DNA from 2 places in the Anaeromicrobium sediminis genome. Region 2 is predicted to be linked to the other one. Evidence: a T-box and tRNA genes for the amino acid it is inferred to sense, from the RefSeq annotation. Region 2 holds a T-box; the other holds one or more tRNA genes.
What was found. The T-box of region 2 lies ahead of argS (arginine--tRNA ligase). A T-box ahead of a tRNA ligase gene usually reads a tRNA of that ligase, here a tRNA-Arg.

Region 1 (3,425 bases), on a different contig from region 2:
ATTCTAATTTAAATTTCATAAATGCTTCAAGTGCTTTTTTTCTGTATTAATTGCATTTTTTATAATTTTAATCCTTTCATATGCATATAATGGTAGTGCTTTTTCACCATTATTAAGTATATAAATAATTAAGCAATTACTATTCAATGTAAAAATATCCACAAAAAAGTTACATAAACAAGAATGGGGTGGTTTTTTGGCGAAGTTTAATGTACTATAAAGGTGTAAAGTATGTGTGGATGGGAGATTAAAATGAAAAAAATAACAAAAATATTTTTGATAATCATATTAATATTTAGTACTACATTAAATGGATTCGCGTTGGATTTTCAATCAAATGCTAAGGCGGCCATATTAACAGATGAAGAAGGAAATATATTATATGAAAAAAATGGTGATAAAACATATGCTCCTGCTAGTATAACTAAGCTTATGACTTATTTACTTACTATGGAAGCAAGAGATAATGGGCTAGTTTCATATGAGGACATAGTTACCATAACTAAACATGCCTCAGACGAGAGGGGAGCAAGATATTGGTTAGTTGAAGGGGAAAAATTAACCTTAAAGGAACTGATAGATGCTATGATGGTGGCTTCAGCTAACGATGCAACTATGGCCATAGCTGAATATATAGGTGGAAGTGAAGAAGACTTTGTAAATATGATGAATGAAAGAGCATTAGAACTTGGAATGAACAATACTCATTTTGAAAATCCTAATGGAATGCCTGAAGAGGGTATGGGTAACTTAATGTCTGCAAAGGACATTAACATATTAGCTAAATATACAATAAAGAATTATAAAGAAGAACTTTTACCCCTTACATCTATGAAAACCCTAGTAAATGAAAAGAGAAGGTTTAGAAAAGATAATACTAATAAATTATTGAAAGTAATGCCACAGGTAGATGGATTAAAGACAGGATATACAGATGAAGCAGGATATTGTCTAGTTTCTACCATGCCAGCTAAGGGCTTTAGATTAATAAGTGTAGTTATGGGAACTAATAATGACTATGAAAGGGTAAAAGAAAGTAAATCATTACTGGAATTTGGAGATAATAACTTTGAAAAGAAAAAGGTTATAGATACGGAAAGGGATAAATATACAATGAACTTATTTAATGAAGAAAAAGTTCCTGTAGAAATTGTTCCAAAAGAGAATATTTGGAGGGTAAGTCCTCATAAATATATAAAGAGTCAAAATATAATGATTCCAGAAAATACCTACTGGAAAGTAAAAAAAGGCCAAATAGTAGGAAATTTGGAATTAGAATTGTATAATTCGGAAAGAATAACAGTAGATCTAGTAAGTAATGAGGATAAAACCATACCCCCAGGTGTATTTTTTAGGAATATATTTACCATACTAGGATGTGTAATTAAAAGTGCCATTTTGGGGTTGACAAACTAGACTAGTAAATTTAATATATAGGTATATAATGCGCCCATAGCTCAGCAGGATAGAGCAACGGTTTCCTAAACCGTGTGTCGGAGGTTCGAATCCTCTTGGGTGCGCCATTAAATAGCCTTGTTTTCCTTGATTTTCCAAGGGATATGAGGTTTTTTGTTTTGTGTGGGATTTTCAGTTAGTTGCTAGTTGTTTCTGGAAAACCACAGTTGTCGTCGTCGTTACGACGTCAAAAGGACGTCGGAGTGGATTAGAGTGGAACTAATTTAGTGATAAAAAGAGATTTAGGATCATTAGAAGTGAATCGTACCATAAATCGCTGTGTTTTTTATAATATGTCTCCACATACGACACATGTGGAAGTCATATTGAGACTAACATTGAAAGTAAGTCTATGACTGATGTGACTGAAATATTGTGAGGGAATAAAAGACTGAAAAGGCGATGTGATTGAAATTTATGAAGATATCTAAACTAATAGATATCTTTATTGATTCCAATTTGTCGGGATCAAATAAATAGACTTAATGAATAAAAGGAAGAAATTTATTCATTAAGTCTATTTATGTTTTGAAGATTACTATTTGTGCTTACTCACTATCTGTTAACATGCCGTGTGCTTTAAAATAGGTGATTCCCCAATCGCCCATAGTGTTAATAACAGTATTGAACTTTTTACCTAGAGGTGTTAAAGAATATTCAACTTTTGGGGGAATGACATTGTGAACTTCACGATGAACGACGCCATCAAATTCAAGCTCCTTTAGTTGACGGTTTAATGTTGCTTGAGTACAAGGGATTAGACGGTCTAACTCATTAAACCTTTTCGTTCCTTGTTCTAGATGCCAGAAAATTAATAGCTTCCATTTGCCTTTAATAACTTTTTGTGCCATGCAATAAGGGCACAGCTGAACTTTGACATCATCATTGATTTTACATTCTGAACATTCATATAGATATTTTGGATTCATTGCTCCTCCTTTTTATATGAGAAGGCACTATCATTTAAGATAGTATCAATCATTATTAATAGTATTTACAAGTATGATAGTTAGTGGGATAATTATATCAAATTTAAAGGAAAAATCAAATATATAAAAAAGTAAAGGAGAATGATTATGGAACAAATTAATGTAGTAGCTCAATTTATACAAGAAAGTAAAGTGTTTTATCTAGCAACAAATGGGAAAAATGGACCAGATGTAAGACCAATGGGGATTGTTATTCCTTATAATGAAAGATTGTACTTCATTCTTGCTAAGCCAATGAATCTTAATCAGCAGTTGCAAGAGGATGGTAAAGTTTCAATTTCAACTTTTAATGGTGAAAAGATGTTAAGACTGTATGGAACAGCTGTACTAGATGATTCTGATGAGACGAAAGATGCTTTTATTGACATGAATGAACAAATTGCACAAATGTTCCCGAAAGAAATCATTGCCCCTTACTTTTTGAAAGATGTAAAAGCGAGCATAGGTGCTATGGGTGGTCAAGCTGATAATTATGAGTTCTAATTTGGTGACACAAAAGTGATTAAATGGATCAAAGAAAAAGAAGAAGAAAAAAGATATGTCTTTTATAGAAAAATTGTGCAGGATGATGTTGTATTGGAACCCTCATTAAGAGAATTTTGTGAAGCGAATCAATGTGGTCAATACGGTTCTAATTGGATGTGTCCACCTAGTTTAGGCACTTATGAAGAATTAACTGAAGAACTTCGTTCTTGCGGTAATGGTATCTTAATGCAGATGATTTATCAATTAGAAGATTCTTATGATGTTGAAGGTTGGAGAAAGGCATTAGAAGTGTTCGATTATAAATTAAGAGATATTGCAAATCAGATTTCAAGACATATTCCCAGAGAGGAACTTCTTATCCTAGGCGCAGGTCCATGTAGGTATTGTGAGATTTGTACGATTAAAAATGGTGAACCTTGCTTATATCCAAATCAGGCAATAGCTTCTGTTGAAGCCTATAGTATAGAAGTAAGTTCTACGATTAAGAATGTAGGA
Region 2 (3,425 bases):
TGCTTATATTGCCAATTTATCAGAAGTGACTATTATCCATGGTAAGGGAACGGGGATACTAAGAGCAGGTATTACCCAGTTGTTAAAGAAGCACAAGCACGTGGATAAGTTTAGAATTGGTGGTTTTAGTGAAGGTGGAACTGGAGCTACTATAGTAACTTTAAAATAGGAGAATAAAAATGATTTTAATAAGTGCATGTCTTTTGGGTGTAAATTGTAAATATAATGGAAAAAACAACCTAAAATATGATATATTAGAATTAGCAAAGGGAAAAAATATAATACCAGTATGTCCTGAACAGTTAGGAGGTCTTCCTACTCCCAGAATACCCTGTGAAATAATTCATAGTACAGGGGAGGTTATAGATGGATGTGGGAAGGTTTTAAATAAAAGGGGAGAAGATAAAACAGAGGAGTTTTTAAAGGGTGCTTATGAAACTCTTCATATTGCAAAATTATATAATGTTAAAGAGGTCATATTAAAAGAAAACTCTCCGTCCTGTGGTTCAAATTTTGTATATGATGGAACCTTTTCTGGAAAAAAGAAAAGGGGTGATGGAGTTACTTCGGCTCTTTTGAAAAAGCATGGCATAATTGTGCATAATGAGGACAACTATCACATTAAAGGGGGAACTAAAGATGAAGAAAAAAATAATTCTAGGAATTTGCATGCTAACAATGGCGACTAGCCTATTTATAGGGTGTGGAAAAAAGGAAGAACAAAAACAAGAAGTAAACACTGAAGTACCGGCACAAGAGGAAGTTGTAAAAGAAGAAGCTAAGGATGTAAATTATGTTCTTTATTTAAAAAATAGAAATATGCCTTATCTATTTGATGAGAGATATACTATAAAAGAAGATGATGCAAAACTAGAAGGAAAGACTATGGAAGAGTTTGTTATGAATGAATTAATAAACTTTAAAGAATTTGGAGAATATGAAAATCCAATTCCAAAGGGAACTAATGTATTGTCTATTGAAAAGGAAGGACCTTTAGTAACTGTAAATTTATCAGAGGAATTTAATAATTTTAAAGGAACTAAAGATGATGTTGAATTATTAATTGCATCCATAGTAAATTCTCTGACTATTTTACCTGGAAATGAAAAGGTACAAATTTTAGTTGAAGGTAAAGTAGTTGAAAATATTGGGGGAGTAAAAATAAAAGCTCCCTTAGAGTATTTTGATAACTTATATCCAGATAAGTAAACACTTAATAAAAGGCTTTAGTCAATTGGCTAAAGCTTTTTATTAAAAAAATCATAACAAAAGTCTTGATTTACATAAAAAATTGTGATAATTTAATAAACGATACAGAATAATAATAAGTGAAATTATGTCTAGGAAAAGGAAAGTAAGTTTTAGATAATGCTAAAGCGAATCAGGGATGGTGAGAGCCTGATGCTATGCTAAGACCCAAGCGCACCTTTGAGATTTTTACTGAAAATTAGTAGGTGAAACGGAAGCCCTCCGTTAACGGGGCGTAGAGTGGGTACATAAGTACCAATAAGAGTGGTAACACGGGATAACTCTCGTCTCTTTGTATTATAAGAGGTGGGGGTTTTTTGTAATTTTTAGATGTTTTTAATATAGACTGAGGTCTTTATAAAATATAAGGAGGATATGAAATGTTAGATTTTAAAAAGCAAGTGGCAGAAATTTTAGCAGGGAAAATAGAAGATTTAAATGAAAATGAAATATTAGAAATGATAGAGATACCACCTAATAGTGATATGGGGGATTATGCTTTTCCGTGTTTTAGACTGGCAAAAATATTTAGAAAAGCCCCTAATATGATAGCTCAGGATATGGTGAATGAAATTGGAAAAGTAGAAGGTTTTTCTAAAGTGGAAAATGCTGGCGGATACGTAAACTTCTTTGTGGATAATACTATGTTCGCTAAGAGTATAATAACAGAAGTGTTTAATAAAAAAGAATCTTACGGTTCATCAGATATGGGATCAGATAAAACTGTTATAGTAGAATACTCATCTCCTAATATAGCTAAGCCATTTCACATAGGTCATATTAGAACTACAGTTATAGGTCATGCCCTTAAGAACATATATGATTTCTTAGGATATGATACAGTTAGTATAAACCATTTAGGAGACTATGGAACTCAATTTGGTAAATTAATAGTTGCTTTTAAGGCTTGGGGTGTGGAGAAAGAAGTAGAGGAAAATCCTATTCCAACATTACTTAAGTTATATATTAAGTTCCACGAGGTAGCAGAAGAAAAACCAGAATTAGAAGATGAGGCTAGACTTTGGTTTAAAAAGTTAGAAGAAGGTGACCAAGAAGCTAAGAGATTGTGGCAATGGTTTAGAGATGTGAGTTTGAAAGAATTTAAAAAGGTTTATGATATGTTTGGTATTGAGTTTGATTCTTATGCAGGAGAAAGTTTCTACTCAGATAAAATGCCTGCTGTTATAGATGAAATGAATGAAAAGAATTTATTAGAAGAATCAAAGGGGGCAGATATAGTAAACTTAGAAGAGTTTAATATGCCACCAGCATTAATTAGAAAAAGTGATGGCTCTACTTTATATATAACAAGAGATATAGCTGCAGCTATTTATAGAAAAAATCATTATGACTTCTACAAGAACATTTATGTGGTAGGTTCTCAACAAAATCTACATTTCCAACAATGGTTTAAGGTGATTGAACTTATGGGTCATGAGTGGGCTCATGATTGTATCCATGTACCTTTTGGAATGGTAGCATTAGAAGAAGGAACTATGTCTACTAGAAAGGGTAGAGTAGTTTTCTTAGAAGACGTACTTAAAAAGGCAGTAGAAAAGACTACAGAAATAATGAAAGAAAAGAATGCTAATTTAGAAAACTTAGAAGAAGTGGCTAAAGCTGTAGGGATTGGAGCTGTCATGTTCCAAGAATTATCTAACAATAGAATTAAAGATTATACCTTCTCATGGGATAGAACATTAAACTTTGAGGGAGAGACAGGTCCTTATGTACAATATAGCCATGCAAGGGCGTGTAGCGTGCTTAGAAAAGCAGATATGGAAGTAACTTCTAATATAGATTTCTCTTTACTTGATGGTGCAGCTATAAGCTTATTAAAGACTATAGAGTTATTCCCACAAGTAGTTAAGGAAGCAGCTAGAAAAAATGAGCCGTCAATAGTAACTAGATATATTGTGGATGTGGCTCAAGACTTTAATAGTTTCTATCATGCAACACCAATACTAGTAGATGATGAAGAAACTAAGAAGGCTAGACTTGCTGTTGTATATGCGGCAAAAGAAACTATTAAAAATGGTTTAGCCCTATTAGGAATAAAAGCACCTATTAAGATGTAATTAAAGAAAATACAATTGGGGGATTAAATATGAGATACGTTGGAAGTGTTTATAGACCTCCTAGTGAGGCATACAGTTATATATTACAAGTTAGTATAG

Region 1: it encodes a tRNA-Arg, which carries the amino acid that the T-box ahead of argS (arginine--tRNA ligase) is inferred to sense. The anticodon was not compared.

The regions. Positions count from the first base shown of each region.
Region 1 is NZ_NIBG01000028.1:17,515-20,939, forward strand. Features, by position in the region: gene CCE28_RS19560 (D-alanyl-D-alanine carboxypeptidase family protein) at 253-1,416, shown strand; tRNA gene CCE28_RS19565 (tRNA-Arg) at 1,447-1,523, shown strand; gene CCE28_RS22805 (hypothetical protein) at 1,683-1,811, shown strand; gene CCE28_RS19570 (winged helix-turn-helix transcriptional regulator) at 2,004-2,384, opposite strand; gene CCE28_RS19575 (pyridoxamine 5'-phosphate oxidase family protein) at 2,532-2,927, shown strand; gene CCE28_RS19580 (DUF2284 domain-containing protein) at 3,003-3,425, shown strand, end outside.
Region 2 is NZ_NIBG01000007.1:6,025-9,449, reverse strand. Features, by position in the region: gene CCE28_RS09400 (endonuclease MutS2) at 1-169, shown strand, start outside; gene CCE28_RS09395 (DUF523 domain-containing protein) at 180-689, shown strand; gene CCE28_RS09390 (GerMN domain-containing protein) at 640-1,209, shown strand; T-box leader at 1,334-1,543, shown strand; gene argS (arginine--tRNA ligase) at 1,629-3,326, shown strand; gene CCE28_RS09380 (radical SAM protein) at 3,356-3,425, shown strand, end outside.